DNA from 3 places in the Shewanella violacea DSS12 genome. Region 1 is predicted to be linked to each of the others. Evidence: predicted binding sites of a transcription regulator. Region 1 holds the regulator's gene; each other region holds the start of a gene.
What was found. Region 1 encodes NrdR, which represses ribonucleotide reductase genes. Its sites were predicted from a motif close to AAACACNANATNTNGTGTTT; they were not measured.
Positions count from the first base shown of each region.

Region 2: the regulator NrdR is predicted to act here: its motif matches at 1,420-1,439, upstream of nrdA (class 1a ribonucleoside-diphosphate reductase subunit alpha).
Region 3: the regulator NrdR is predicted to act here: its motif matches at 4,621-4,640, upstream of nrdD (anaerobic ribonucleoside-triphosphate reductase).

Region 1 covers NC_014012.1:3,620,272-3,630,889, reverse strand. Annotated here, with positions in the region: gene SVI_RS15135 (Ig-like domain-containing protein) at 51-2,645, opposite strand; gene SVI_RS15130 (hypothetical protein) at 3,872-4,915, shown strand; gene ettA (energy-dependent translational throttle protein EttA) at 5,573-7,240, opposite strand; gene glyA (serine hydroxymethyltransferase) at 7,693-8,949, shown strand; gene nrdR (transcriptional regulator NrdR) at 9,065-9,514, shown strand; gene ribD (bifunctional diaminohydroxyphosphoribosylaminopyrimidine deaminase/5-amino-6-(5-phosphoribosylamino)uracil reductase RibD) at 9,565-10,618, shown strand, end outside.
Region 2 covers NC_014012.1:2,375,258-2,385,875, forward strand. Annotated here, with positions in the region: gene nrdA (class 1a ribonucleoside-diphosphate reductase subunit alpha) at 1-1,274, opposite strand, end outside; gene SVI_RS09710 (HAD family hydrolase) at 1,734-2,414, opposite strand; gene ubiG (bifunctional 2-polyprenyl-6-hydroxyphenol methylase/3-demethylubiquinol 3-O-methyltransferase UbiG) at 2,414-3,076, opposite strand; gene gyrA (DNA gyrase subunit A) at 3,987-6,704, shown strand; gene serC (3-phosphoserine/phosphohydroxythreonine transaminase) at 6,856-7,950, shown strand; gene SVI_RS09730 (amino acid aminotransferase) at 8,049-9,254, opposite strand; gene aroA (3-phosphoshikimate 1-carboxyvinyltransferase) at 9,661-10,618, shown strand, end outside.
Region 3 covers NC_014012.1:3,315,838-3,326,455, forward strand. Annotated here, with positions in the region: gene SVI_RS13785 (hypothetical protein) at 1-343, opposite strand, end outside; gene ribA (GTP cyclohydrolase II) at 420-1,037, opposite strand; gene SVI_RS13795 (YibL family ribosome-associated protein) at 1,384-1,740, opposite strand; gene nrdG (anaerobic ribonucleoside-triphosphate reductase-activating protein) at 1,855-2,328, opposite strand; gene nrdD (anaerobic ribonucleoside-triphosphate reductase) at 2,441-4,558, opposite strand; gene SVI_RS13810 (hypothetical protein) at 4,880-5,620, opposite strand; gene SVI_RS13815 (MarR family winged helix-turn-helix transcriptional regulator) at 5,732-6,181, opposite strand; gene SVI_RS13820 (NADP-dependent oxidoreductase) at 6,416-7,414, shown strand; gene rssA (patatin-like phospholipase RssA) at 7,562-8,497, opposite strand; gene SVI_RS13830 (outer membrane beta-barrel protein) at 8,606-9,703, opposite strand; partial or broken gene SVI_RS13835 (DEAD/DEAH box helicase) at 9,987-10,618, shown strand, end outside.

The DNA.
Region 1 (10,618 bases):
TATTTTGTCTCCATATAGATACCCCTGAGAAGTGATAATCCTTAGTTTTATTAATTCCCGGCGTTCATTGCGTTCATGGCGTCAATTTTATCGCCTATGGGTCCCGAGAAATTATAACCATCATACTTATCCCAGTTGATTGACCAGGTCATCACGCCGCCAAAATTGGGGAAGTGCTGACTCGGTACTATGCTGCCACAAGCGACGCCTTTAGTGATGCAGTCCAGCGCATCTATGATGTTCTGTGTCGGCGCCTGACCCGAGTTGGCAGAAGCGGGCCCCGAAGGTAAGCCTATGGCCACTTGATCGTCTCGCAGAGGTAAAAATTGTGAGCCGTCGGCGAGTTCGAAGCCTTCGACTAACATCCTGACTGAGGCCACCATCATGTCTACTGAGCCTTCAGGTGCAGCGCCGTTAGTGTAAGGGTTAGAGAGTCCACCATTGTTATACAGCTGAACATGAAGCAAGTCTAAGGTATCTCTTAGCTCGTTGATGAGTGGGATATAAGCGCCCCAAATCCCCGAGTAGGCAACCATACCACCTTGAACATAGGGATGTTCTGGTGCCATGGTGAGGTACATGTCGCCGCCCATATTGGTTTCAATCTGCTTCAGCGCCCTTGGTAATCTGGCCTGGATCTGGGTGCCATGGAGCAAGTTGGAACCACTCTCGAGATCGATATCTAAACCATCGAAGCCCCACTGGGCAATAATCGCAGTCAGACTGGAGACGAAGTTGGCTTCATCGGCATCGGTATTGAGGGTGATATTACCTTCGGCGCCACCTAAAGAGAGCACGATTATCTTACCTTGTGCCTGAAGCGCCGCCATATCTTGCTTAAATTCGCTGGCATCTAGGGCTGGACAGGTAGAGTGAATATCACCACTGAACAGATTGAAGTGCACAGTGCCGTTGGAGTTTCTATCGTTATCGGCAAAGGCGATATCGATAACATCCCATTTCGATGAGATCTCTTTGAGGGGCATAGGACAGCCAGCTGGGTTCACAAAGTCATGCCAGTAGCCAATCAACTTGTGAGTCTGACCCACAGGGGCACTGATGACATTGATGCTGAGCGCCGAGCTGGTGACATTGTTACCTTGAGAGTCTGTGGCCTTAGCAGTAATGGAGTAACTCCCCATAGACCCCGGCGTCCAGCTCGCAGTGTAAGGTTGGCTGTTGTCACTGGAAAGGGCTGCGCCGTTAACCATAAACGCGATACCTGTGATTTCCCCCACCACTGAAGAGGCGGTGGCGGCAAAATTAACGGTTTTTCCTATTGTGACTGTGCCATTTGCATTTGTGGCGCTGATACTCGCGACGATTGGCTCGTTACTTACTGTGACTAACAAGGTATCTTCGGCCGTATTCGCCTCGTTGTCTGTGGCTACAGCCTTGAGTTGAATGTCACCCGTATTTGTTGCAGTCCAGCTGGTTGAGTAGGGCGCGGTTGAATCGACACCTAGACTCACTCCAGCAGCAAAGAACTCTACCTGTGTCACACTGCCATCACTATCACTGGCATCGACCTTGAAATCGACACTGGCATTGGCCAGAACTAGGGCATTACTCCCAGGTGAGGTGATGGTAATTTCAGGTACTATGGCGCAGATACCAAGATCGCTCCAGGCATCACTCCAGTGATCACCGACGCCAGGCTCATAGGCCCAGGCGGCATTAGATGAACACCAACCGGCCACATCACAACGATACTTATGGTTGATATTTTCGACTTGATTGCCGCTCTGATAGCTAGTGCCCGCGACAAATGCAGGCACGCCAGCACAGCCACCACCTACTTGGCCGCCACTCACATTGACCTGAACAGCTGAGCTGAATGTTACTGCGCCGTCATTGTCTGTGGCCTTGACCTTGAAACTGTGGAGTCCTGCTGTTGCTGTCCAGTTATGCTGAAAAGGTGCGCTGGCAACACTTGAGAGTAAGACATCATCGAGATAAAAGTCGACCTGAGTGATAGCGCCATCACTGTCAGCAGCATCGGCTGTGAGTAAGGTTATAGCACCGGCAGTTATCTGTGAATCGGCTGTGGGGCTGGTTAGTGTGGCGCTTGGCGGAATATTGCCGGCCACCGAAGCCACGCTGATATTGACTATGGCAGTAGCACTGGCACCAAGATTGTCAGTGGCTATGGTTTTAATCTGGTGATTGCCAATGGCCGCAGCCCAACTTAGGCTATAGGGAGCCTGGTTACTCATTCCAATGGAGATGCCATCCACCAGATACTCGACACTGACAATACTGCCATCGCTATCATTGGCATTAACGCTGATGACAACGCTGTCATTTTCACTGAAAGAAGCGTTATTTAACGGAGAGGTAAGTGATACCTGAGGTGGGGTGTTTGTCGGGCCGCCATCACAAGTACCTAAACTAGTCCATTCCTGGTAGGGGGCAGATCTTGTTTCTGGGTCGTTGCCCTTGGTCCACCAGTTAGCCGAGTAAGCGATATCCAGATGTTGAACCTGAGCGCCGCCATTATAGGCTTGATCGCCGCTCCAAATTACTAGGCTATTACAATCAACTGCCTGGCTGATGCCGGGAAGTAACAGGCTAGATGCGATTATACTGCGGTATAGAAGAGGTTTAAGGCGAAAATCGCCCAGGGGTGATATGTGGTTTTTCATAATGCATTCCTGATGTTGTTTTTATTTTCATCACGAAATGTAGCCAAAGGCCAACTGCCATGTCGTATGCGTTACTCTGGTTGTTTATCTAACTGTCCATTTATTCTTGTTTCGAAGTGATAGGGTAAATTCACTTCGATAATGAGTCTTTCCTTAACTCTTAATTCAACTTAAAGTGTTTTTAGGATAAATGTAAGTGGCTATTTGCTAATCGATATAAATAATTAAGGATGAGCACTTAACTTGGGCCGCCAAGAAGCTGCAATCATTTGGGTTAGCGCTGAGATTAGCGCTCACGGCACAGGTACTAATGCGCTTTATACTCTGCGACGACAGCTAGATTCAGACAGACAACACATGGTAGTGGGCTCTGTTGGTGATGAATTCACCTTAAAAATAAGCCATTAAAGCTGGGTATATTGCCCATTAATTGAGTATTTTAAGGTCAAGTTTTCTTGCCTTAAAATGAAGGCTGAAGGCATTTTTTGTTGGGTTCATTGGCTGGTTTTGATATTGGGCGATATGTTTGAAGGTGTACCTTCACTGTAACCTATCGCCTACCCGGCGAGGCATGTGCAGACTCTTCTTCGGGACGCTTTTCGCCATCCATGTGAGCTCTACCAAAACATCTGACCGCCACGGATGGTGGAAATGCCGAAAAATGTAGGGAACATTTTTGGCCTTGTTTTGCAAGCTCGTAGCCGTATCTACACCCGTTTATCTATCTCTTCGATTGTAGTTTTAGTGGTAAGCCTAAGCTTTAATTGGTAACACGTTTATGCCCCTTTATGTGTTATCTCATTAGGCTGAGTAGTCTTCAACTAATAACGTTTGCCATACATGCGCTAATGGACAAGCAAAATACAAGACCTGACCCCAAGCTTCTTAAGGAAAAAGCTTATCTCACCACGGAGGGCTACAGACTTACAGACTTCAACAAAACCATAGAACCGACTAAATAACGCCAATTCTGGCTTTGCCTCTATACCCGACCTACCGTTCACTCTCCCCTCCTCTCATTAACCAAATATCCTACTTGATACCGTCTTAGTACTACGCTAGTGTCTATTCTAGTGACCTATTAAAAGAAGATATGTGGCATGATCAATGTGGTCTTAGATACAAACATTCTTTACAAAGAGGGGTTATCCTCTGTTCCTATGTTGAAGTTGCATCGGTTAGTATTATCTGAACACGTAAGAGTGTTTGTCCCTTAATTAGTCAAGATGGAGTTCTTGAATAAAAAAATTTCAGAGTCCGGAACCAAACTACTATCAGCGAAAGATAGCGTTAAAGAAATCCTTTCTAAGAAAACCTTACTAGGTAGAGACATTCACGGTGAAATTAGTACAGTTCAGAATTTGTTAGAGCAACTAATGGAAACAATTGAAGGTGAGCTACGCTTAGATTTTGACGAGTGGGTGCATAAATATAGTGTTGAAATAGTTCCAATTCCTAATGACTGCACTCTAGACGTAATGAAGGATTATTTTGCTGGCAAGAATGCTTTTCGCAAGCCACAAAATAAAGATGACTTCCCTGACTCGTTTATCGAAAAAACAATCAATAGCATCCATGCGAATGTAGGGGAACTAACTGTAATCCTAAACGACGGGATTTTAAATAAGCACTTTGTAAGATCCGGGAAATTACCCATTGCGAATTCTTTAGATTCATTTTTAAGCGAACAAAGGAATGTTGATAAATTTGCAGAACTAGATGCAAACATGGCCTTATTCAGAGTCAATGGTTTAGCTCGAGAATACTTTGGCTCTAAAGAATTTCAGAGGTTGTTTTTAGAACATTTACACACAGAATCAGAGTTTATAGAAGGTATATTCTTAGATGAAGCTAATGTGGCCGTTACTGATACAGGTGGGCTTTATATTTTTGGTGAATCAATATCTGGTTTTAACAACATTACTAACCTAGAGATTATAGAAGTTGAACTACTAGACCAGAATGAGTATTCATTCGATTTTACATGTGACGCAGAGGCTAGAATGTCTTATTGTGCTGAATACCAGTCGGCTCAGGAGCTTTTGGATGACCCCGATCTCGATGTAGAGACTCATAGTATGAATGGTGAAGGCATCCATGACTTAACTCATTCAGTTTCAGTTAGAATATATGGAACTTCCATTATTCGCATCGAAGGTGAAATGGATATAGAGAAAATACAGAGAGATAGTAGTACCCTTCATGTCATTGATAACCCTATAACGGTAACCTTCGACTTTGACGATGTAGAAGTCGATATGTTCAAATAATAGATATCACTACGCGCTAATCATTATCAATCGTGTGATTAACAAGCTTGGTAGGTACATCATCATGTGCCTACCGTATTATGTTCTCTACCCCACCAAACGTACATCAGATCAAACTTGTCACGTCCCCACCACGCAACACCAAACTTTACTTGTCACAATCCCACCAACAAACAACGTTAGACCTCTCCCCCAAAACAGATATCAGATAAAGGGGGCTGAGAGAATTAGATCTTTCTAATAAACCAAGATACTTGTTCTAATCAATGTCAGATTAATTCGACTCAATGCTCTAGCACGTTTATGTCCAAAAGTGAGTTACAACCCAAAAAATCTAATTCGAAGAGATAAACACTCAGGTGTGAACGCGGCTGTGACCTTCGACAGCAAGGACGCTGTCGCAGAGGCTATAGGGACACTTATTATGAAATCAAAAGCCGCGCCGTGTCACAGAAGTAGCTGCACATATCCCGCTGAGCAAGCGATAGATAGCCATGAAGGTACGACCTTCAAAAACACAACCCAAAACACCAACAAAGCCCAATGAACCCAACCGCAAGAAGATATTTGATACTTGTGATCCGACAAGTAAACAATAACCCTATTGGTAAAAACAAAAAAGCCACCCTAAAAAGGGTGGCTAGTCATTACGCTGGTCTACTTACTCATGCGCTTGTACTTGAGGCGATGAGGTTCGATAGCATCTGTGCCCATCGTTTCTTTCAACCAAGTGGTGTATTCGGTGTAGTTACCTTCGTAGAAGTTAACCTGACCTTCGTCGCGGTAATCTAAGATATGGGTGGCGACGCGATCGAGGAACCAGCGATCGTGAGAGATGACCATGGCGCAACCCGGGAACTCGAGTATCGCTTCTTCCAGTGCGCGTAGGGTCTCGACATCGAGATCGTTGGTGGGCTCATCGAGTAACAAGACGTTACCGCCAGACTGGATAAGTTTCGCCAAATGTACCCGGTTACGTTCACCGCCAGATAGGGTGCCGATGATCTTCTGCTGATCGCCACCACGGAAGTTGAAGCGGCCCACATAGGCGCGGCTCGGAACCTCAGTGTTGTTGATACGCATGATATCTTGGCCGCCGGAGATCTCCTGCCAGACGGTTTTCTTATCATCCATGGAGTCACGGAACTGGTCTACCGAGGCAAGTTGTACACTCTCACCAATTTCCACTGTGCCACTGTCTGGCTGCTCTTCGCCTGTGATCATCTTAAATAGTGTAGATTTACCCGCGCCGTTAGCACCGATAATACCGACGATAGCGCCCTTAGGCACAGAGAAACTCAGGTTATCGATGAGTACACGATCGCCATAGGACTTAGTCAGGTTGTTAACTTCGATGACCTTGTCGCCCAGACGTGGTCCAGGTGGAATGAACAGCTCATTGGTCTCGTTACGTTTCTGGTAATCGCTGGTGTTAAGCTCTTCGAAGCGGGCCATACGCGCCTTGCCTTTGGACTGACGGCCCTTAGCACCTTGGCGTACCCATTCGAGTTCCTTGGCTATGGTCTTCTGACGCGCACTCTGGGTGGCGGATTCTAGCTTTAGGCGGGCATCTTTTTGCTCAAGCCAAGAGGAGTAGTTACCTTCCCATGGAATACCTTCACCACGATCTAGCTCTAAAATCCAACCTGCGGCGTTATCGAGGAAGTATCTATCGTGGGTGATAGCGACCACTGTGCCTGTGTAGTCTTTGAGGAAACGTTCCAGCCAGGCGACAGATTCGGCGTCCAGGTGGTTGGTTGGCTCATCGAGTAGCAGCATGTCTGGTTTTTCCAGCAGCAGGCGACAGATGGCTACACGGCGACGTTCACCACCGGATAGCACGGCAATTTTTTGATCCCAGTCTGGCAAGCGCAAGGCGTTAGCGGCGCGCTCTAAGATGTTCTCCAGATTGTGGGCATCTTGAGATTCAATGATGGCTTCCAGTTGACCTTGCTCTTTGGCCAAGGCATCGAAATCAGCATCGGGCTCGGCGTACAGGGCATAGACTTCATCGAGCCTGGTCAGGGCATTTTTAGCTTCAGAAACCGCTTCCTCGATGGCTTCACGCACAGTTTGTGACTCATCGAGTTTAGGCTCCTGGGGCAGATAACCAATTTTAAGGTCTTGCATCGGGCGAGCTTCACCCTCTATGTCGGTATCGATACCAGCCATGATGCGTAGCAGGGTAGATTTACCCGAGCCGTTGAGGCCTAAAACACCGATTTTTGCACCGGGAAAGAAGCTAAGAGAAATGTCTTTAAGAATTTGCTTTTTCGGCGGCACAATCTTGCCGACCCTAAGCATGCTATATACGAACTGAGCCATGATGAATTTACTGAGTGACCAAATAATGGTGCAATTCTACGCGAAACCTAAGTGAACATAAAACTGTTATTAGAAACTTAGCTACCCGGATTGCCTTTAGCTAGTACATGGGAAAGTTCTGGCCCGAATGATGCGATTAACATAGTAAATTTAGCGGTAATAAACCAAGACTTGGTGGTTAAGGTCTAGTGTGACTATGCGAAAAAAGAAACACTGTGTTTTTTAAAAGTTCACATAAGCCATTTTAAAAGAGTAGTTTAGCCTAGGGGCGTCAATAAATCGGATGAAAACAATCACTCATAGGGACTCAGGTGGTAAATTGAGCAAGATAGATGAATTTTCCTCATGGCAAAAAGCAAATGATTTCATGGTGTAAACACTGGGATTGTGAACGATAGCGCTGTAGACTACCGCGCAACCCTACATATAAGAATTTAAAGCTGGAGTGACTAATGCTGAAAAAAGATATGAATATCGCGGACTACGATCCACAACTGTTTAAAGCGATTGAAGATGAGACTCGCCGTCAGGAAGAGCATATCGAACTTATCGCTTCAGAAAACTACGCTAGTCCTCGTGTTCTTGAAGCACAAGGTTCTCAGCTAACCAATAAGTACGCCGAAGGTTACCCAGGTAAGCGTTACTATGGCGGTTGTGAGTATGTAGATATCGCAGAAGCGCTAGCCATTTCTCGTGCTAAAGAACTTTTCGGTGCGACTTACGCCAACGTGCAACCACATTCTGGTTCACAAGCCAATGCTGCAGTATTTATGGCTCTGCTTCAAGGCGGCGACACAGTACTAGGCATGAGCCTGGCTCATGGTGGTCACCTGACTCACGGTTCACACGTTAGCTTCTCTGGTAAGCTATATAATGCGGTTCAGTACGGTATCGATGAGACTACGGGTAAGATCGATTACGCCGAAGTTGAGCGCCTTGCTATTGAGCACAAGCCTAAGATGATCATCGCTGGTTTCAGTGCTTATTCTGGCATCATCGACTGGAGCAAGTTCCGTGAAATCGCCGATAAAGTTGGTGCATACCTGTTCGTAGATATGGCTCACGTTGCCGGTCTGGTTGCTGCGGGTATCTACCCGAACCCTCTGCCACACGCTCACGTTGTTACTACAACAACCCATAAGACCTTAGCCGGTCCGCGCGGTGGTTTGATTCTTTCGGCTATCGATGATGAAGCTATCTACAAGAAGCTAAACTCTGCAGTATTCCCTGGTGGCCAAGGTGGTCCTTTGATGCACGTTATCGCAGCTAAAGCGGTAGCATTTAAAGAAGCCCTAGAGCCTGAGTTTACTGTATATCAGAAGCAAGTTGTTGTTAACGCTAAGGCTATGGCTAAAACCTTCATCGATCGTGGCTATGATGTCGTTTCTGGCGGTACCGATAACCATTTATTCTTGCTGGATTTGATCAGTAAAGATATGACAGGTAAAGATGCCGATGCGGCTCTGGGTCTTGCTAATATCACAGTGAATAAGAACTCAGTACCGAACGATCCACGTTCACCATTTGTCACATCTGGCCTGCGTATTGGTTCTCCGGCTATCACTCGCCGTGGTTTCAAAGAAGAGCAAGCGGTTGCGATTACTAACTGGATGTGTGATGTGTTGGATGACATCACTAATGAAGGTACTATCGAGCGCGTTAAGAATCAGGTTCTGGATCTGTGTGCTAAGTTCCCTGTTTATAGTTAACCTTTAAGGTTAATTCAGGTAAACTTCGATGGCCGCTATTTAGCGGCCATTTTTGTTGGTGATTTCGTTAGAGTAAAAACGTCATTAGTTTTTCTCACTCATTTCTGGAGGCTTGATGCATTGTCCTTTCTGTAGCGCAACCGATACTAAAGTGATCGATTCTCGTCTGGTGGCCGGTGGACATCAGGTAAGACGACGCCGCGAGTGTGTCCAGTGTCACGAGAGATACACCACGTTCGAAGGCGCCGAACTTGTGATGCCACGAGTGGTAAAGCAAGATGGCAGTCGCCAGCCCTTCGATGAAGATAAACTCAGGGGCGGAATGCTCAGGGCGGTAGAGAAGCGCCCCGTGTCTATGGATCAGATTGAACAGGCCCTGACCAAAATCAAGTCGACCCTGAGGGGAACCGGCGAGCGTGAGGTCAAGTCTGAGCTTATCGGAAATTTGATGATGGATCAGCTGGTGGGCCTAGATAAGGTCGCCTATATCCGTTTTGCCTCGGTTTACCGGGCATTCGAAGATGTTTCCGAGTTTGGTGATGCTATCGCCAAACTGCAGAAGTAGACTATTCCATCGATTAGTGATTTTTTAAAACTTTTTTGGTCTGTGAACTTATGTGGTCAATAGAAGATACTGAATTTATGAGCCGTGCAATCAAACTTGCACGTCGAGGCTTATATACCACTCGCCCTAATCCCTGCGTCGGTTGCGTCATCACCTTAGATGATCAGATTTTGGGTGAAGGTTTCCATATTCAAGCCGGTGGCCCCCATGCCGAGGTACACGCCTTAGCCATGGCCACGAAGCGCGCCAGTCAAGCTGCTCTAAAGGGCGCAACAGCCTATGTTACCTTAGAACCTTGCAGCCATTATGGTCGCACTCCTCCCTGCGCAGAAGCACTGATTAAACACGGCATTTCCCGTGTTGTAGTGGCTGTAGAAGATCCCAATCCTCAAGTGTCGGGTCGAGGCATTAAGATGCTCAGAGATGCTGGCATAGAGGTCGATGTTGGTCTGCTTAGTGATGAGGCTGCTGGAATCAATCCAGGTTTTATGAAACGCATGGAGAGGGGACTTCCTTGGGTGACGGTAAAGCTTGCTTCTAGCCTAGATGGCAAGACGGCCTTGAGTAACGGCGCATCAAAATGGATCACAGGTCCAGAGTCTCGCCGTGATGTGCAGCGTCTAAGAGCGCGTAATGAAGCCTTGGTCACAGGCATAGAAACTGTGCTGCTGGATGACCCATGCCTCAATGTACGTCACAGTGAGCTAGGCTTGTTATCGGAGCAAGTCGATGCAGACTCATTGCACCAGCCTCTTAGGGTGGTACTCGATAGCCGCGCCAGACTCACCTCCACGGCTAAGTTATTTACTGTTACCAGTCCTATCCTACTGGTTTCTTGTATCGATTATCCTCAGGCTGAAAAAGACACTTGGCCGCAACATGTTTCCGGGCTCATTCTGGCATCTGACAATGATGGCAGAGTAGAGTTAACGGCCCTGTTTGCTCACTTAGGTAAAACCTATAATTCGGTGTTAATCGAGGCCGGAGCAACACTGGCTGGTAGTGTCATAAGCCAGAATCATGCCGATGAGTTAATCCTCTATCAGGCGATGAAAATTTTAGGCTCGAACGGACGCAATTTAATCTCTCTGCCTGATTATACAG
Region 2 (10,618 bases), 1.2 Mb from region 1:
GGACTGTGCGTATTACAATGGTCCACATTTTGAATATAGATACGGCCAGTAGAGGCGCGTTCCTGCATCATCAATGAGAATAGCTCTGTCGCTTTAATCTGTGTCTTACGCACCGAGTTATCGGCTTCATACTGAAGGTAGAGACGTTCAAATTCGTCTTGGTCTTCAAAAAAGGCATCATAAAGCCCAGGCACATCCGATGGGCTAAACAAGCTGATCATGCCGCCTTTAATCAAGCGCTGATACATGAGTTTGTTTAACTGTACACCGTAATCAAGGTGACGGACGCGGTTGTCTTCAACACCTCGGTTGTTCTTCAATACCAGCAGAGATTCGACTTCAAGATGCCAGAGAGGGTAGAACAAGGTTGCAGCGCCACCGCGAACTCCGCCTTGTGAGCAAGACTTAACAGCGGTCTGGAAATACTTAAAGAAAGGCAGACAACCAGTATGGAATGCCTCACCGCCGCGAATAGGGCTACCTAGAGCGCGAATTCGGCCTGCATTGACACCTATACCTGCGCGCTGACTAACGTATTTAACGATAGAAGAGGCCGTCGCATTGATGGAATCTAGGCTATCGTCACATTCAATCAGTACACATGAACTGAACTGGCGAGTGGGAGTACGCACTCCCGCCATGATAGGTGTTGGCAGTGAGATCTTAAAAGTGGAGACCGCATCGTAGAAACGCTTAATGTAACTAAGGCGAGTCTCTTGGGGATATTTTGCGAACAAACAGGCGGCAACCAAGATATAAAGGAACTGTGCACTCTCGTATATCTCGTGGGTGACACGGTTTTGAACCAGGTACTTACCTTCCAGCTGTTTGACTGCCGCATAGGAGAAATCCATATCGCGCCAGTGATCCACATAGCCGTCTAAGATATCGAGTTCTTCGCGGCTAAAATCTTCAAGAATATGTTGGTCATATTTACCTGACTCGACCAGTTTTACAACATGATCATAGAGTTTAGGTGGTTCAAACTGACCGAATGCCTTCTTTCTCAAATGAAAGACAGCTAAGCGAGCCGAAAGGAATTGGTAATCAGGTGCTTCAGGTGAAATTAGATCGGCAGCGGCCTTAATAATTGTCTCATGAATAGCTTCAGTAGGAATACCATCGAAAAATTGCAGGTGTGATCTGAGCTCTACTTCTGATACCGAGACGTTTTTAAGATCTTTGGCTGCCCATGTGATCACGCGGTGGATTTTTTCTAGGTCGATGGTCTCGCGCTCGCCACTACGTTTGGTGACTTTCATATTGCAATTCATTACTGATAGGCCTTGATAATAATTTTTGAGAATGAGGGGTTAAACTCTTTCTGCGATTCCCTGTATAACAACCAATTTAAAACACCCTAATTGGTACCTTCCTTGACGATTCACAAGTTTTGCCTTGTGTCTCTGTTTGTTACTTACACACCATATATAGTGTTTTTAAATTTCTTAGGTACAAGATAGTGTCGTTTACGTGATTTTGCAAGTCCCAATTATTCCAATAAGCTGTGGTCATCTTGTGGATAACTTGAGGGTAAGCTTGATGGTAATATTGAGGGTTAGTATAGGCTAACCTTTGAGGTCGGAATTTATTAGCTTTATCCCTGAAAAATGAAATATTGAACGGACTCTCCAAGATCAAAAGATCCCAAAATAAATTGGTGATCTTTTAGATCTCGTCAGCCTTTGGTGAACATTATACGAGCAATATATACTTGCCGGTCACTGTCAGTGTTAACTGAGAAACTTAAGTACATCACCAGGTGTGTTGAACTGATAATCACTTGGCCAATCTTCAGGCGTGTCAGCGTCACTTATATAGCCCCATAACGCGATACCACCAAGCATTCCCGATGCGTGTGCCGCCACAAGATCTCGTTTGGCATCGCCAAGGTAGAGGATCTCTTGGCACTTGCATTTAATCTGCTGTGAGGCGAGCAGCATGGGCGCCGTATGAGGTTTAGCGTAAAGTGTGCTGTCACCACTGATCACAGTTTTCATGGATTGGGTCAAATCTAGCGCTGCAATCAAGGGCCGGGTGTATCTAGCTGGCTTGTTGGTCACTATGCCAAAAGGGATGCCTTGAGCATTGAGATGACTGAGTAGCTCAGGCATACCGGCAAATAAATGGCAAAACTTACCGTTTACCTCTGAATAAAAGTTCAGTAGTAACTGCTGCGCCTTCAGATGAACCTCTTCAGAGGCGTCAGGTAAGGCGGCGACAGCCATTGCCAAACTGCCATCTGAAGCAATATGGCGCATCGCTTCGAGGGATACTCGAGGGTAACCTAGCTCGGATAAGCTCATATTCAACGCCCCTACCAGATCTGGGGCGGTATCGGCAAGCGTCCCGTCAAGATCGAATAACACTGCTTTTATGTTGATTTTATTAGCCGTATCGAATGCCTGTGTCATCAATCTTCACTCTTACGTGTGGCAATCATATAGTTCACATCGACACTTTTGGTATAAGTGAAGGTGTCAGTCAATGGGTTATAGGTGATCCCTGTTGCATCTTCACAGAATAGCTCGGCATTCTCGGCGAGTGAGATGAGCTCTGAGGGTTTGATAAACTTCTTATGGTCATGAGTCCCAACCGGTAGCATTTTAAGCAGGTACTCGGCACCTAAGATAGTCTCTATATAAGCACGTATATTTCGATTGATGGTGGAGAAGAATACATAACCGCCGGGTTTAACCATATCGGCACAGGCCTGAACCACTGAGCGAGGGTTAGGTACGTGCTCGAGCATCTCCATGCAGGTGATGACATCGTAGCTCGCAATATTAGAATCTCGGTGAGACTCGGCAGTGTCCTGTATATAATTGACCTGAACGCCAGTTTCTATGGCGTGCAGTCTAGCCACGTCAAGAGGTTCTGTGCCCATGTCTAAGCCGTCAACTTTAGCGCCGATACGAGCCATACTCTCAGACAAAATACCACCACCACAGCCTACATCCAGAACCCGCTTACCAAACAGACCAGCACAAGTTTGATCGATATAGTTGAGTCGCAGAGGGTTTAACTTATGTAATGGTTTAAATTCGCCTTGTGGATCCCACCAGGTTGCTGCCATTTTTTCAAATTTGGCAATTTCTGCTGGATCGACGTTTATCTCAGGTTTAATTTCTTGCTCCACTATATCACCTCAATAGGGATTATTAATGCCGCCATTATACCCATAGAATGACAGATTCAAAGCTGGTATCAATATGAATGCCTAGGATACCCCTATGTAAACTGACAGATTCAAAGCCGGTATTAATATGAAGCCTAGGATACCCATAGAATGACAGGTTCAAAGCAGGTATCAATATGAATGCCTAAGATCCCCCTATGTAAACTGACAGATTCAAAGCCGATATTAATATGAAGCCTAGGATACCCATAGAATGACAGATTCAAAGCGGGTATTAATATGAATTCCACGATCCGGCGATAGCCATAGGTAGACCGACAGATTCAAATCCAGTATCAATATGAATGCCTAGGATCCCCCTATGTAAACTGACAGATTCAAAGCCGATATTAATATGAAGCCTAGGATATCCATAGAATGACAGATTCAAAGCTGGTATCAATATGAATGCCTAGGATACCCCTATGTAAACTGACAGATTCAAAGCGGGTATTAATATGAATTCCACGATCTCAAGATCCCCTTAAAGAGGCCGACAGATTCAAAAGGACGACAGGTTCAAAGCTGGTATCAATATGGACCCCAGGATATCTATAGAATGTCAGATTCAAACTAGCGATAAATAACAAACTAGCGAATATTTAACCAATTGATTGATTAGCTAACATTGTTTGATTTAGGTCAGTTTTATATAGAGATTAATACTTATTTATCTCTAAAATTGAATAGGGTCTGGTGACAAAAAATAACTGTGTTAGAATGCCAAATCACGTTTTCAGGCTGAACCATTTACCGCGCTATTTCGGCCGGTAACGGGTAAGCACAATTTCAAGGGATCGAGCAGTTTATGACTGATCTGGCTTCATCTATAACACCAATTAATATTGAAGACGAATTAAAGAATTCATATCTAGATTACGCCATGAGCGTGATCGTGGGCCGTGCATTACCCGATGTTCGTGACGGCCTTAAGCCCGTTCACCGTCGCGTACTTTTCGCGATGAGCGAACTTAAAAACGATTGGAACAAACCTTATAAGAAATCGGCACGTGTTGTCGGTGACGTTATCGGTAAGTATCACCCCCATGGTGATACTGCGGTTTATGACACAATCGTTCGTTTAGCACAGCCTTTCTCCATGCGTTACCCTTTAATCGATGGCCAAGGTAACTTTGGTTCGGTCGATGGTGATGCTGCAGCTGCGATGCGTTATACCGAAATCCGTATGGATAAGTTAGCCCATCAGCTATTAGCAGATCTTGAAAAAGAGACTGTCGACTTTGTGCCTAACTATGATGGTACCGAGTTTATTCCGGCAGTTATGCCTACTCGTATCCCGACACTCTTGATTAACGGCTCTTCAGGTATTGCCGTCGGCATGGCGACCAATATCCCGCCTCATAACATGACTGAAGTGATTAAAGGTTGTTTGGCGCTAATCGAAGAGCCTGCACTTTCTATTGAACAGTTAATGGAATACATTCCAGGTCCAGATTTCCCCACAGCCGCCATTATCAATGGCCGCAAAGGGATTATCGATGCCTATAAAACGGGCCGTGGCCGCGCAATTATGCGTTCTAAGGCTGAAGTTCAAGTAGAAGATAATGGCCGTGAGCGCATTATCGTTCACGAAATTCCTTATCAGGTTAACAAAGCTCGTCTTATCGAGAAGATAGCCGAGCTGGTTAAAGATAAGAAAATTGAAGGCATCACTGGCCTACGTGATGAGTCCGATAAAGATGGTATGCGCATCGTTATCGAAATCAAACGTGGAGAGGTGGGTGAGGTTGTACTAAACAACCTTTATGCACAGACTCAGATGCAGTGCTCATTCGGGATAAACATGGTGGCTTTGACCAATGGTCAACCTAAACTGTTTAACCTAAAAGAGATGATAGAGTGCTTTATCTTGCACCGCCGTGAAGTGGTTACTCGCCGTACCGTATTTGAATTACGCAAAGCCCGTGACCGTGCACACATTCTAGAGTCACTGGCTATCGCACTGGCTAACATAGATCCTATTATTGCCATGATCAAGGCGTCACCAACGCCTGCCGAAGCTAAAGTTAAGCTGGTTGATCAAGGTTGGGAGCTAGGTCATGTTCAAGCCATGCTTGAGAAAGCCGGTGATGATGCAGCGCGTCCTGAATGGTTAGAGCCTGAGTACGGTATTCGTGACGGTCTCTACTACCTAACTCAGCCACAAGCACAAGCTATCTTAGACTTACGCTTACATAAGCTAACGGGTCTAGAGCATGAGAAGATATTAGCTGAGTATGAAGAGCTGATAGATATCATCGCGGCTTTACTCTACATTTTGCGAAGCCCTGAACGCTTATTAGAAGTGATCAAGGAAGAGCTGAACGAGATACTGGAAAATTTCGGTGATGAACGTCGCACCGTCATCAATGCTAACGAAGTTGATATGAGTCTTGAAGATCTTATTAACGAAGAAGATGTGGTAGTAACCTTATCGCACTTAGGTTATGCCAAGTATCAACCACTGACTGATTACCAGGCTCAGCGCCGTGGTGGTAAGGGCAAGTCAGCGGCAAAAGTGAAAGATGAAGACTTCGTCGAGAAACTACTTGTCGCCAACACCCATGATACGATTCTGTGTTTCTCTGACTTTGGTAAGCTCTATTGGCTGAAAGTGTATCAGTTGCCGCTCGCAAGCCGTCAGGCTCGTGGTCGTCCAATTGTGAACTTATTGCCTCTATCTGAAGGCGAGCACATCACAGCCATTCTTCCAGTGCGTGAATATGCAGATGATAAATACATCATCATGGCAACATCACACGGCACAGTGAAGAAGACAGCATTGAAGGCATACAGCAATCCTCGTGCAAACGGTATTATTGCAGTAAACCTTAAAGACGGCGATGAGCTCATTGGCGTCGATATTACCGATGGCAAGAATGACATCATGTTGTTCTCCGATGCGGGTAAAGTGGTTCGTTTCAATGAGATGGTCAGAGATTCTGAAACTGGTTTGGTCAAACTTGATCCGGAAACCAACGAAGAGCTAGTTGCACTGCGTCCTATGGGCCGTACCGCTACTGGTGTTCGTGGTATACGTCTTGAAGATGGTCAGAAAGTGGTGTCACTGATTGTACCTAAAGAAAATGGTGCCATCTTAACCGTCACCGAGAATGGATACGGTAAGCGTACCTCACTCGAAGAGTATCCGGCCAAGAGCCGTGCGACTAAGGGTGTTGTTTCTATCAAGGTCAGCGAACGAAATGGTGCCGTAGTTGGTGCTGTTCAAGTTGGTGAAAATGATGAAATCATGCTTATCAGTGATAGAGGTACTTTAGTACGTACTCCTGCAACCGGTGTATCCACTATCGGACGTAACACTCAAGGTGTAACGATTATTCGTATCGTCGAAGGAGAGAAGGTTGTTGGTCTTCAACGTATCGATGAGATCCATGAGGATGAAGTCGAGCTTGATGAAGAGGGCAATCCTATCATCCTAGAGGGTGATGACGCCGAAACAGGTCAAGTCATCGAAGGCGAAGAGCCTAAAGGTGATGATGAGCCTGAGGCAGAGCCTGCCGAATAAGCGTTAACCTCTAAAACGAGCGTCCAATTGGACGCTCGTTTTGTTTTAGGGATACGTAAGTAAAAAAGATAATTCACAATAGAAAATATGCTTAGAAAACTAAGTGTCTTATGGCAGACTAAATTGTTACTAACGATGAGAGGATAGAGACGTGAGCGTGACTTATAATTTCTGTGCAGGTCCTGCGATGTTACCCCAAGCCGTGATGCAAAAGGCGCAATCTGAATTATTGGATTGGAATGGTCTAGGTACTTCGGTGATGGAGATTAGTCATCGCAGCAAAGAGTTTATTGCGCTGACTGAACAAGCGGAAATAGATTTGCGTGAACTAATGTCGATCCCTGCTAATTACCATGTATTGTTTATGCATGGTGGCGGACGAGGCCAGTTCTCTGCTGTAGTGAATAATTTTCTTGGTAAGCAAGGTAAAGCCCTCTATTTGGTCTCAGGTAGCTGGTCTCAATCGGCAGTTGAAGAAGCTAAAAAACTGACCTGTGATGCTCAGATAGACAGTATCAACATTGCTGAAAATACTAATGGAATTAATCAAATAGTCTTGCCTGATCTCGCTAAGATAGATCAAGATTATCGTTATCTGCACTACTGTCCTAACGAAACCGTCGATGGTATCGAAATCTTTGATGAGCTTGATTCACCATGGCCAATCATCGCCGACATGTCCTCGAACATCATGTCCAGAGAGATAGATGTTAGCAAGTATGCTGTGATCTATGCCGGCGCTCAGAAGAATATTGGGCCTTCGGGTCTGAGTATCGTCATCGTCCGCGATGATATGCTTGAACTGCCAAGTCTGCCTCAGTCATCTATCATGGATTATGGTTTAGGGGTTAAACACGGCTCCATGTACAACACGCCACCGACATTTGCTTGGTATCTGGCTGCCGAGGTCTTCGCTTGGCTTAAAGACTCTGGTGGAGTCGTGGCCATGGCCAAGAGGAACCTGAAGAAAGCGGCGCTGCTTTATGATTTTATCGATAGCAGTGATTTTTACACCAGTAAGGTGTGTCAATCAAACCGCTCAGTGATGAATGTGACCTTTTATCTAGCCAATGAAGAATTGAATGCATCTTTTTTGAAAGGCGCCACAGATGCAAATTTAGTGGCACTGAAAGGGCACCGGAGTGTAGGCGGTATGCGAGCGAGTATTTATAATGCCATGCCAATCGAAGGGGTTGAGGCGTTAGTCGAGTTTATGCAGGATTTTGCTGGTAAAAACCAAGCTTAATTACGAAGAAAGTTCCTAGCACTCAGGTCCTAGGAACTTTTCATTTCTATAATACTTTTAATTTCAAAAGTTCTAAATTTCAAAAGTGCTTTAAATGTCTATAGTACTTTTGCGATGGACTCAGCTAAGTAATTAACGTTTCCCTGTCCTATCCCCGCTATGCTGATGCGGCTAGAGTCTACCATGTAGATGCTGTGTTCTTGCTGCAGACGTTCTACCTGTTGTGGGTTAATACCCAGGAATGAGAACATGCCTTTTTGCTGGGCTATAAAGCCAAAGTCACGCTTAACACCCTTCTCGATCAACTTGTCTACCAGCATGATGCGATTGCCATTGATACGGTCTCGCATAATTTTGAGCTCATCTAACCATTGCTGCTTTAACTCATGGGACCCTAGTATCGTTTCAACTATGGCAGCGCCATGGGCTGGCGGCATAGAGTAGATGCAACGGACCACATAAAGCAGCACAGAAAAGGCCACATTCACGCTGGCAGCATCTCTACCTAAGATTGAACAGGCACCGATTCGTTCACGGTACAGGCCGAAGTTTTTAGAGCATGAGCTACACAAGATCATGTTATCCACAGCTGCGGCCATCTTACGCACGCCGTAGGCATCTTCATCGACGCCGACACCAAACCCTTGATAGGCCATATCGATAAGCGGTGTGAAGCCTTGCTGCTGGGTTATCTCAACGATTTGGTCCCACTGGGCCTCACTAAGATCCATGCCGCTGGGATTATGGCAGCATGCATGGAGTAAAACCACATCGTCTGGGCCCACTTGAGACAGAGCCGCTTTCATCTCATCAAATTTAAGGCTCTTGTTGTCATAGTCGTAATAAGGGTAGGTTTTAACTTCTATGCCGGCGGCTTCGAACAGACCAGTATGATTGGCCCAGGTTGGATCGCTGACCCAGATCACCGCAGTTTGAGATTTTGTCATGGTGCTGGCACGTTTAATAAATTCAGCGGCGACTCTTAATGCGCCCGTTCCACCTGGGGTCGATACGGTGCGGATTCGATCGGCCAATAAAGCAGGATGATCGCTGCCGAATGCTAGTTCGCCCAGTAAGCTATTAAATTGAGCCGAGCCTGTGGGTCCGATGTAAACTTTTGTTTCCTCGGAATCGATACGGTATTGTTCGGCTGTTTTAACACAGTTTAAGATAGGGGTATGACCCACCTCATCTTTATACACGCCGACGCCAAGATCTATCTTGTTGGCGTGGGTGTCTTGCTTGTATTTAGTCATCAAGCCGAGGATAGGATCAGCAGGCATAGCGGTGAGAGTGTCGAACATAGCTTATTTACCCTTTATTAGATTTGTTGGTTTAATCTAGCTTTACTCATAAAGTTTAGAGTAACGTAAAACACAGACTCAGTAATAGTGAATAGCGCTAAATCATAAAAGTAATTATCTGGCATGATTCATTTCCACCTAGTTTATTTTCTCCATTAATTGATATGAAAAGTGTTAGAAAATTGTCACTTTGAAAGAAAATCACCTCAAACAGGCTAAAAACATAAATAAGTGTTGAATACTGCCGCTTAATCAGTAAATTTAGTACTACGAAGTTCAAACACCGGTTAAGCAGAACACCATTTTGTCGTGATGGTGCCAGTCGTAAACCTTACAGTCTGTTTGCCATGAACATCTAATGTTAACCAGCGGTTTGTTTGTCCCGCGATGATAAAGAAGTATTTTAATGAAGCAGCTACGTCTCGAGCCAATTAGCAAGGTCCAGGGCACCATCAATATCCCTGGCTCTAAAAGTATCTCTAACCGTGCACTATTACTAGCCACGCTAGCTAAAGGCACCACGACACTGACAAACTTGTTAGATTCTGATGATATTCGCTATATGCTGGCATCGCTCAAGCAATTGGGGGTGAACTATCGACTCTCCGAAAATAATACCGTTTGTGAACTCGAAGGGACCGGGGCACCGCTCAATGCAGAGCTGGCGCAGACACTGTTTCTTGGCAATGCTGGTACCGCTATGCGCCCCCTTTGTGCGGCATTAACCTTAGGTCAGGGTGAATTTACCTTAACCGGTGAGCCTCGTATGGAAGAGCGTCCCATCGGTGACTTGGTCGATGCACTGCGTCAACTCGGCGCATCTGTGACCTATCTTAAGAATGAAGGTTTTCCTCCCTTGACGATCAATGCGACTGGGCTAAACGCCGGTGATGTCGAGATTGCAGGGGATCTATCTAGCCAGTTCCTCACCGCACTGCTTATGGTTGCCCCGCTTGCGAAGGGGGAGGTTAACATCAAGATTAAGGGTGAGTTGGTCTCTAAGCCTTATATAGACATCACCATAGCCCTGATGGCGCAATTTGGCGTCAAGGTGATAAATCATGATTATCAAGCCTTCGAGATAAAAGCCGGCCAAACTTATGTGTCACCGGGTAAAGTGTTAGTCGAAGGGGATGCCTCCTCGGCGTCTTACTTCCTCGCCGCAGGCGCCATAAAAGGCGGTGAAGTCAAAGTCACTGGTGTAGGTCGCCTGAGCATTCAAGGTGATGTTAAGTTTGCCGATGTGCTGGAGAAGATGGGCGCCGAGATAGAGTGGGGTGATGATTATATTATTTCACGTGTAGCAAAACTCAATGGGGTGGATCTCGACATGAACCATATCCCAGATGCGGCCATGACCATAG
Region 3 (10,618 bases), 300 kb from region 1:
AGGTTTGGAATTCATGGTGTTCAGAAGTGCGGATACGATACTCTATGCCAGGGGTTATCGTCATGGTGCCGACGCTAGAGGGCAAGTCCCCCTCGGGAAGATCGCTCCACTTAAAATTGAAAAAACCTAGAGATATGGGGGTGCGCAGGATAAGCGATTCGGTGTCATTGTTATAGAGATCGAAACTGACAGGTATGTTAACCACAGCAGCGTTCTGCCCTGAGGTTTTATAGATACCACTACCGAGATAATTTGCGAATGCGTAATGAGTAAAATCTTCTTCAGCAAAAGCGAAGAAAGAACCGAGCAATGTGGCAAGGATAAGAACTGATTTCAGAACCATAAATAAGACATAGAAATGATATTATTAGTATGGTTCTGAATATAACGACTGTATGAAGGAAAATCAATAACTTACGTTATTCTTTGCCTTCATCAGCAAAATAATCTTCGGACATCAGATGTCCAAGTTGGGTAGACTTGGTCCTTAGGTAGGACTCATTATAGCGGTTTTTGCCCACTTGTAGCGGGATACGCTCGACGACCTCGATGCCTAAGTCTTTCATCGCTTTCACTTTGCGAGGATTGTTAGTCATCAACTTGACCTTCTGAATACCTATCTTTTCCATCATAGGCAAGATCATATCGTACTTACGCATATCGGCGGCAAAACCCAGCTTTTCATTGGCTTCGACGGTATTAGCACCCTGATCTTGCAGCTCATAAGCTCTAATCTTATTGAGCAAACCTATGCCACGTCCCTCTTGGCGAAGGTAAAGGATGAAACCTTGACCAACATCGGCAATATTTTTCATCGCTGTCTGCAGCTGAAAACCACAATCACAGCGTAGACTGAATAGTGCATCACCGGTTAAGCATTCTGAATGAATACGTCCAAGGATCGGGCTCTGGCTATCCCATTCACCCAATGTCAGTGCAATATGTTCTTTGCCAGTCTCTGTATCTTCAAAACCATGCATAGCAAACACGCCCCAAGGCGTTGGCAATTTTGAAGAAGCTATATACTTGATCGACATGAAATAACCTTAAAGACTCTCTTTCCCTGAGATGACGATAAATCAGAAAAAACAACGAGAATGACCTGTGTCTAAAAACGACGGCTTTATAATCCTACCCTTTCACTCTATCTTGCAGTGAAGGGAGGATATTATCTGGTTTTACCAGTAAGTGAAATACCTTAGCATTTTAATCGGCTATTGATTCACCTAAGTACTCACATTCCCTCTACGTTTGGTAGGTAAGAATGATACGTCTAATACTAGCATTCCCCATGTTTAAGGAGGAATAATACACCCGATGACGACAGAGAAACATGCTGTCGCTCGCTAAAGAATAACCGTCTAGCCAGGATGAAATCGCTAGTTAAAACTCTTTTGCTGCGTAGCCTGTTACAACCTTGATACCCATTTCTCGACCGAGTGCCGTCATAGGATGAACCACAACGAGTCCTTTTACTGACTTCTTGAGTTTACCCATATCAGCCTGCTCAGCTTTCGTCAGAGGGCGCTTGAATTTCAAGCTCACTACTGAGCCGCCTTGCTTACTCAATTCACGTGTTTGCTGAGTTTTAGTGCTGGCAATACGCTTAGTCACTGCGTTTATTTCCTGCCTAAATTGCAACGCCACTCCCTTATCACCGCGCTTTTCTGCTGCGGCTAATTTACGACGGAACTGTTCTAGCTTGTCGCTAAGTCCATGAAGCTCTTCTTTTAAATTCATGCTCGTGCCTTAAAAATATTCTGTAAAATGCAAAAACAGCCTCAATAAGCGGCTGTTTTTTAAAATTAGTTAGATCCTATGAGCGCTATTATAACAGTAACTGAATGAATACAGTTATCGCTTTTCTGCAAGATAGTGAATTACCTGATTACTGCTACCACGAAATACCAGACTGACATCCGCATTCTCCTGCTCAAACTTACCGTCAATCAGGACATCGACGTAATCTATTACCCGCTTTTGCTCAGGGGATAACTCATCTAATCTGTATCCAGTCCACAACCAGATATCTTTATCGGGACATTCATTTTTGACTCGCTGAACCAGGGCGAGTATCTCAGATAAATTCTCAGGATAGAGGGGATCGCCACCTGAGAGTGATAAACCTCTGCGTTTGATGCGGCTATCTTTAAGATCGTTAATGACTCGCTGCTGCATCTGTAAGTCAAATCGATGACCATTATCTGGATTCCATGTGCTCTGATTATAACAACCACGGCATTGATGCTCGCAACCCGAAACAAACAGAGTCGCTCGCGTTCCTGGCCCATTGATGACATCCACAGGAAAATATTGATGGTAGTTCATAGCGAGAATTTTAACCTTGAAATTTAATAATGGCCTGAATAAATAGAGAAGGCGCTACTGACTCAGTAACGCCTTGGCATTTGTCGCTTACATATAATGACTAGCTAATTGATTACAGGTGCTTAACCCGTCGCTTAACCTCTTCTTGTTTGCCATCGTTGAAGGGCCTTGCATCGGGACTGCCTAAGTAACCACAGACTCGACGGGTTACAGAAACCCGACTCGGTTCATGATTGCCACACTTGGGGCAGGTGAAACCCTTACTGGCACATTCAAACTCACCGGTAAAACCACAGTCATAACACTCATCTATAGGCGTGTTGGTGCCGTAATATGGCACTCGGCTGTAACTGTAGTCCCACACATCTTCCAATGCTTCGAGGTTATGCTGCATATTCGGATATTCACCGTAACAGATGAAACCACCGTTAGTTAATGCTGGATATGGCTGCTCAAAATCCAACTTGTCGTATGGATTGACTTGCTTTTCCACATCGAGATGAAAGCTATTGGTGTAATAACCTTTGTTGGTCACCCCTTCCACGACACCAAAGACCTGAGTATCTAGCTTACAAAAACGACTACAGAGGTTTTCACTCGGTGTACTGTAGAGACTGAAAGCGTAGCCAGTCTCCTGTTTCCACTTGTCGGTTGCCGCTTTCATATACTCAATGACTTCAATGGCTTTTTGGCGCAAGATTTCGCAATCATAGACATGCTTATCTGTGCCGTAGAGGGCATTGATAGTTTCATGCAATCCGATATAGCCCAGAGAAATGGAGGCGCGGCCATTTTTGAAAATACTTGATATATCCTCATCGGCTTTAAGCCTTACTCCACAAGCCCCTTCCATATACAGAATGGGAGCTACCCGCGCTTTAACACCTTCTAAACGCTCAATTCTGGTGTCCAGAGCCTTACGGGCAATAGCCAGACGCAGATCTAAGATTCGATAAAATTGGGTTTCATCTCCCTTGGCTTCCAACGCAACCCTTGGCAGGTTCAAACTCACCACACCTAAGTTGTTACGACCTTCGTGGATCAGCTCACCACCTTCTTCATAGGTGCCAAGGAAACTGCGGCATCCCATAGGAGTCTTAAATGACCCTGTGACCTTTTCTACTTGCTCATAGTTGAGAATATCTGGATACATGCGGGTCGTGGCGCACTTGAGCGCAAGTTGCTTGATATCATAGTTACGGTCGCCCACCTTGTGGTTAATGCCGTCACGAATAGCAAACACTAGTTTAGGAAATACTGCTGTCTTACGGTTTTTACCCAAACCCGCGATGCGCACTTTCAACATAGACGATTGTATAAGGTGAGACTCCCAAGAGGTGCCTAAACCAAAACCAAAGGTGACAAATGGCGTTTGACCATTGGCTGTATGTAAGGTGTTGACCTCGTATTCCAGGGACTGGAACGCATCGTAACACTCTTTTTCAGTTTGCGCGGTGGCGAAGGCTTTAGCATCTGTGATGCCCCAGTCCAGCGCCAGCTGATACTGCTTGTCATAACTCTTGGTGACGAAAGGAGCCAATACTTCATCGATACGATTAATCGTGGTGCCACCATAGATGTGACTGGCTACCTGGGCGATGATCTGCGCCGTCACTGCCGTTGCCGTAGAGATAGACTTAGGCGTCTCAATCTCGGCGTTGCCCATCTTGAAGCCATTAGTCAACATGCCACTAAGATCGATCAACATACAGTTAAACATGGGGAAGAAAGGCGCATAATCAAGATCATGATAATGGATCTCACCAGACTCATGAGCCCCAACCACATCCTTGGGTAAAATATGTCGGGTAGCATAATGTTTAGCCACAATCCCGGCTAATAAGTCACGCTGAGTCGGGATCACTTTAGCGTCTTTATTAGCATTTTCATTCATCAGGGCTGCATTGGTCTGCTCGATTAGACCACGGATTTCCTGATTCAGTCTGCTGCTGGTTTCACGGTGTAAATCTCTATCATGACGATACTCGATATAGACGCGAGCGAGAGACTTATAAGGGCCTTCCATCAAGTGATTTTCGACCAAGTCTTGCAGATCATGAATATCTATCTCAGTCTTATCGGCCACACATTTAGCGACAGAATCTGCGACACTCATCGCATAATTCTTGTCATCAATACCTGCCGAATTCGCTGCAGCCACCACAGCGTCTCTAATCCTTGTTTCGTCAAAAGGCGTGCGGCAACCATCCCGCTTAATAACCACTGGCATCGTTCAATCTCTCCTCAAGTCACGTCGAAAATAACACCATATACAGTGTTAGATTAACCGTGTAACACAATATGTTGTGTATTAAGCTATAAAGCCATGAAAAGAACATTGATCGAGATCATAATTATTGCCATAGGTTTTAACGATAAATTATTCCTGCAAAGGAGGCCACTTATTGATAAGAGTGGCCTTGACCTGAGGATTTAAGCAAGTTATACCGACGGGTATTTAGATGGACTAGCAGATAGAATATATGACAAATAAGAACGAAAAAAATCAAGGAACGCTGAATGAAAGTCAAAATGATTTCTTGTCTCAGTACTAGTATCTGCCGAGACTCAGGTAGCTATTGACCATGCCACCCGCTTGTTGATTCTCCCCCATAGAGGACGCCAATTGCATCACAGATTTAAGCCCCTGCCACTGCTCACGTTCACTGGATGGCATCTGGGTATCACTCTTAAGATAAATATTCAATTGAGCCGATACTCGGGTCGCTTGCTGACCCACCTCTTTACTCTGAGCATTATCCATCTGATTAAGTACGCTCTTGGCATCGTCGAGCAGGCTAATTAGGACACCATTCATACCTTGGGTGTCGCCACTTGCAGTTAGCTCTGTACGCTTATCCTGAATAAAAGCCATAAAATCCTCGGACTCACCTTGAACTGGTGCTAACTCGAAGCCCCCTTCTGACAGACGGTTCAGCTGGGTATCTGACAAGATCCCGTCTTGATGCAGGCGTTGGATCAATTTTGGTAGGTCACCAGCAGAAAAATCCCCTTTAGAAAAGAAGTCTTTAGCCATAGCTTCTATTTTCTGTGCCCTAGCCGCACGAGGAGAAAGTGACACCGACTCATCTTTAATCCCATCCCTATTGAGTCCCGTCGCCGCCTCTTTCGATTGACTCAGGCTCACCTTGTCACTGCTAGAACCCGCTTCAGCCTGATGAGTATTTACACCATAACTGTCGGCCAAACTCGTACTCTTGGCCCCAGCAGAATTAGCTCCAGAGCTAGTGCCTGAGTTAATTGGGCTGGCAAGGTTAGTGATTGGATTCATTGTCAAAATACCGACATAAAAAAGATATACAGGTATTAAGCAGGAAGCATGCCGAAAAGCAGATTAAACCAGCGCGAGTTAACAGAAAACCAAAATAAAGCTGAAATTAACTTATGATTTCCTGTTTAAGTCTTGTGTGAGGGTCATGCACATCTCTCTCAGAGACTCTATTTCAGGCTCACTGAGGGTAACTTTATCGAGCAGGACTTGCTTGAGTGCTAATGCCTCTTGTTTCAGCGCTAGCCCCTCAGGTGTTGTCCTGATGATCTTCTTACGCTCATCTTTGGTATCGATAGCACGATTCAACAGACCTTTGGCTTCTAAGCGCTTGACTATAGGCGTCAAAGTGCCTAAATCAAGACGTGTCATTTGAGACAGCTGGGTCAGGCTGACAGCATCATTTAACCAGAGCGCCTGCATCACCAGGTATTGTGGATAGGTTAAGCCACATTCATTCAACAAGGGGCGATAGGCACGCACTAATGCATTACCTGCTGTGTACAGGGCAAAACAGACGTTGTCCGACAGGCAACTGCTTGCTTGTGTATCGTCTATGCTCATTTTCGAATGAATATTTTCGGTCACTAATCATACCTTAGGGGTTATGCAGCATTTTACTCAGCATAAATTTACAAGATGGCTAGCAGCCATTGTACTCGGATCTAAACTCAATACTGTAATTACTACAGCATATCCTGCACATGTAAATTAATTTGCGCGCAAACTAGTTGCGTGGTAAAAAGTTTAGGTGTAGAGTTTACCACAATTAATTAGCGCGCAAAGCAAAGAGGTTTTATGAACGCCAAACAGATCTTATTAGACTCTCGTCCGGAAGGCATGCCTACAGCAGATAATTTCAAGCAGACATCTGTTAAATTGCCTGCCATCACAGACGGTGAGTTCCTGGTTAAAAACCTATGGATGTCAGTTGACCCCTATATGCGTGGTCGCATGATAGACAGAGAGAGCTACATAGCACCATTTGAGATAGGTGAGGTACTGGAGGGCGGCTCAATAGGCGAAGTAATAGAGTCCAACAATGCCGATTTTCCTATCGGCACTAGAGTCAGTGCCAATAACGGCTGGCGTAGTCACTATGTCACCGATGGTAGTGAGCATACTAGACTCCCTGAGACCCCAATGAGTGAGTCTCACTTCCTCGGAGTCTTAGGCATGCCAGGTATGACGGCATGGACAGGTTTGACCCGAATCGCAGCCTTAAAAGAGGGAGACACATTATTTGTTTCTGGCGCTGCAGGTGCTGTAGGTAGCGTAGTGTGTCAGCTTGGTAAATTAATGGGGGCCAAGGTAGTGGCTTCAGTGGGTAGTGACGAGAAGGCTGCTCACCTGCGCGACTTAGGCGTCGATGCCGTGATTAACTACAAGACGACCAAAGATCTCAGTGCTGCACTGAAACAGGCTGCTCCACAAGGCATAGATGTTTATTTTGAAAATGTCGGTGGTGAGCATCTCACCGCGGCACTGAACAACATGAATGACCACGGCAGAATCGCCGTGTGCGGCATGATCTCGCAATACAATGATACAGCGCCGACTCCTGGTCCGAATAACCTGGGCATGATCATCATCAAGAAGCTTAAAATTGAAGGCTTTATCGTGTTCGAACACTGGGATCATTATCCTGAGTTTGCCAAGCAGATGGGACAATGGCTAGCAACTGGAGCCATTAAGGCCGAACAGACTATTTACCAAGGACTCGAGCAGGCACCAGCCGCCTTCATAGGTTTATTCGAAGGTAAGAATCGCGGCAAGATGCTGGTCAAACTCGACTAGTTCTACTGCACTTATTTTAGATGCTGATAAATATTAAAGGGCCCGAATAGGCCCTTTTGTATATGCATCTAGTTATCCCTGGGGCCATGAAAGCCTAACAAGGAATTTATACGCTTAATCGCTATTTAGTATTTTCTTAGTACTTACTTAGTATTTACTTAGTACTGCCTCAATCTGATGTCGGGCATGTTTCACCGCCAACTCCCCTGCCGCGATGGCCTCGTCTGCGCGATGGAACTCCATGGTGCCTATGTCACCGAGATCTGGGATTAAGCAGATATCCGGTGGATCGCCCATGAGTCTAGCGCGTTTATGGCGCTGCTCTAGAATATCCATAGATTGTGACATCACCGCCAGCATGCCAGGATCTGAGCGACTGCCTTTGGAGAATTTATCGCTAAGGTGGCTGACATATTCCCGACCACGAGCAAGCAGATCCATAAAGCCAGTATCTTGATGCTCTTGTGCTTTGACACTCTCCTCTAGGGATGGCTTATTGCAGGTCATATCCACAGGCAGGACCTGCATTCGACCACGGCGCTGACCATTAAGGTCTACCGCTATGACCACATCGACGCCCATGGTTCTACTGACAGATACAGGAACTGGATTGACCACGGCCCCATCCACCAACCAACGTTCGCCTACTTTAACTGGCGGCAATATACCTGGCATAGAGCAAGAAGCGCGAATGGCATGACGAAGATCGCCCTCTCTAAACCAGATCTCCTGACCCGAATAGAGATCCGTAGCGACGGCAATCATGGGCTTTTTTAAATTTTCTATCTGTAGATCGCCAATACGGCTCTGAATTATATCGAAAACCTTATCGCCTCCGATGAGTCCGCCCTTGCGCCAACTCAAGTCCATCAGGCCTAAGACGTCCCAGCTGGAGAAGCTTCTTACCCAATGTTCAAGCTCATCGAGCTGTTCATTAGCATAAGCAGCCCCAACCAGAGCACCGATTGAACAGCCTGATATTTTATCGGGATAGATGCCCATTTCGGCCAGTCCATTGAGTACGCCAATATGAGCCCAGCCCTTGGCGGCACCACTGCCCAGTGCAATTCCTATTTTTGCCATTCATAGTCTCCAAAGCCAATTCTTCTAGGTATAAAAAACCTATGTATACACGTTTGCCTAGCTTATCCCAAATAAGCTAGGCAAAAATAAAGCATTATGAACGCACTATCATTGAGCCGAATCAGTACTCTCTGGGTTCACTGTGATCTCCGGGATAGAGATATATACCCGGCGATTATTGGCTCTGTGCTCTTCGGTGATGTTATCTAGCTCGGGATGGGTCTCACCTAAAGCTTCGATGCTTATCTGTGCATCACTGACCTCAAGTTTTTTAAGGTAAGCTGCAACAGACACTGCACGTCGTTTTGAAAGTTTCAGGTTATAGCCTGAAGGACCAACTGCATCGGTGTAACCTTGAAGCACAACCGAGGCACTTGGATATTGATTCAGATGCCTAGCGACTTCAACCAAGATATGAGTCTGTAAGGGGACTTCACTGTCGAAATCGAAATGTACTGCATTAGTCATTGCAGGGATAACCATTGGGCTTGCTACTACGACAACCTGCTCCACAGCAACTGGTGCTGGCTGAGTCACAGATTTAGCCACTGGTTTAGTCTGGCCGAAACGATAGCTGAGTCCTAAACTGGTGAAGTGCATATTACTCCCCCCAAGCTTGTCGCTGCCAACCGAGTCGAAATATTGATACTCAACACGCGCAACCCAAGACGGTGTTAGCTTATATTCCAATCCTATGCCTACCATGGGAGACCAGCCATCGTCGCTGTCATATGAAAATGGCCCTGAGTTTTCGCCATCCCATCTTAATGTCCCCGCTTTACCAAACAGGTCTAGGTTTTCTGTGAGTGGCAGATTGCCTTTCAATGAAAACTCCCAACCTTTCATGGTGCCTATATATTCATTAAGTAGTCCACTCTCAGGGTAAACTGCCCCAGCCTGACCAAAGTCATTATAGCCAGTCTCTACTGCCCAATTTCGATGAAATTGATAACCCGCAAACCCGCCCCAGGCCGAGTCGTTTGCATCACAATCGACAGCTTGAGCTTCACAAGCATTTTGGTAGTTAATCCAACCGCCTTTAGCACCAAGATAAAAGAAACTGTCATCTTGTACCTTTGACGCCTCATGGGTCTTAACCTGATTAGCTTGAGCCATATCCTCTGCCATAACAGAAAATGAACTGCTTGCCAGCAGTGACAAGGCTAATATTTTAACGTGAGAGGGAGCGCGCTTTAATGAATACATTATCTAATCCTTTATCTAATTTTTGATCTGATCTCGAGGACATTGGGGATTTTAAGCTTAAGCCATCAAAATGACAAAGAAATTATGATCATCAAGTAGGTTTGATCACTCTTTTTAAATCTATTTTCCCCAAGCCAAACAGAAAAAGAAACTGATTATGCTGCATAATCATCAGATCCCCGTTTAAAGTGTATGGAAACCGATCACGATTGAGGGATGTTTATAGCCCAAACTAGCAAAGTCAGGTTATAATACGCAGTCAAATCAAATTTGGAGTACACCTTTGCAATTTACCGATTTTTCACTGGATAAACGTCTGTTAGATACGCTCGATCATATGGGCATTGAAACGCCTACAGAGATCCAGCAGCAGGCTATACCAGTAGGTCTGTCAGGAAAAGACCTGATGGCGTCATCAAAAACAGGCTCAGGTAAAACCTTAGCGTTTTTGTTACCGGCGATGCAGAGGATAATTTCCACTAGGGCGTTGAGTAAAAAAGATCCTAGAGTGTTGATTTTATTGCCCACACGAGAGCTAGCCAACCAGGTATATGGCCAGCTTCGTCTATTAGTCGCCAACACGCAATACAAGGCGATGAAGATATTGGGCGGCGAGAACTTTAACGACCAGGCAAAGTTACTGGCTCGTGACCCACACTTTGTGGTCGCTACACCGGGTCGCTTAGCGGATCATCTTGCCCAGCACCATTTACATCTAAACGGCCTCGAACTGCTTATCTTAGATGAAGCCGACCGTATGCTAGATCTCGGTTTTGCTGAACAGCTAAAAGCGATTAACAAGGCCGCCGATCATAAACGTCGCCAAACCTTGATGTTTTCAGCCACCTTAGATCATGGCCAGATTAATGATATTGCCGCCGAGCTACTCAAGTCTCCAGAGCATGTAGATGTCGG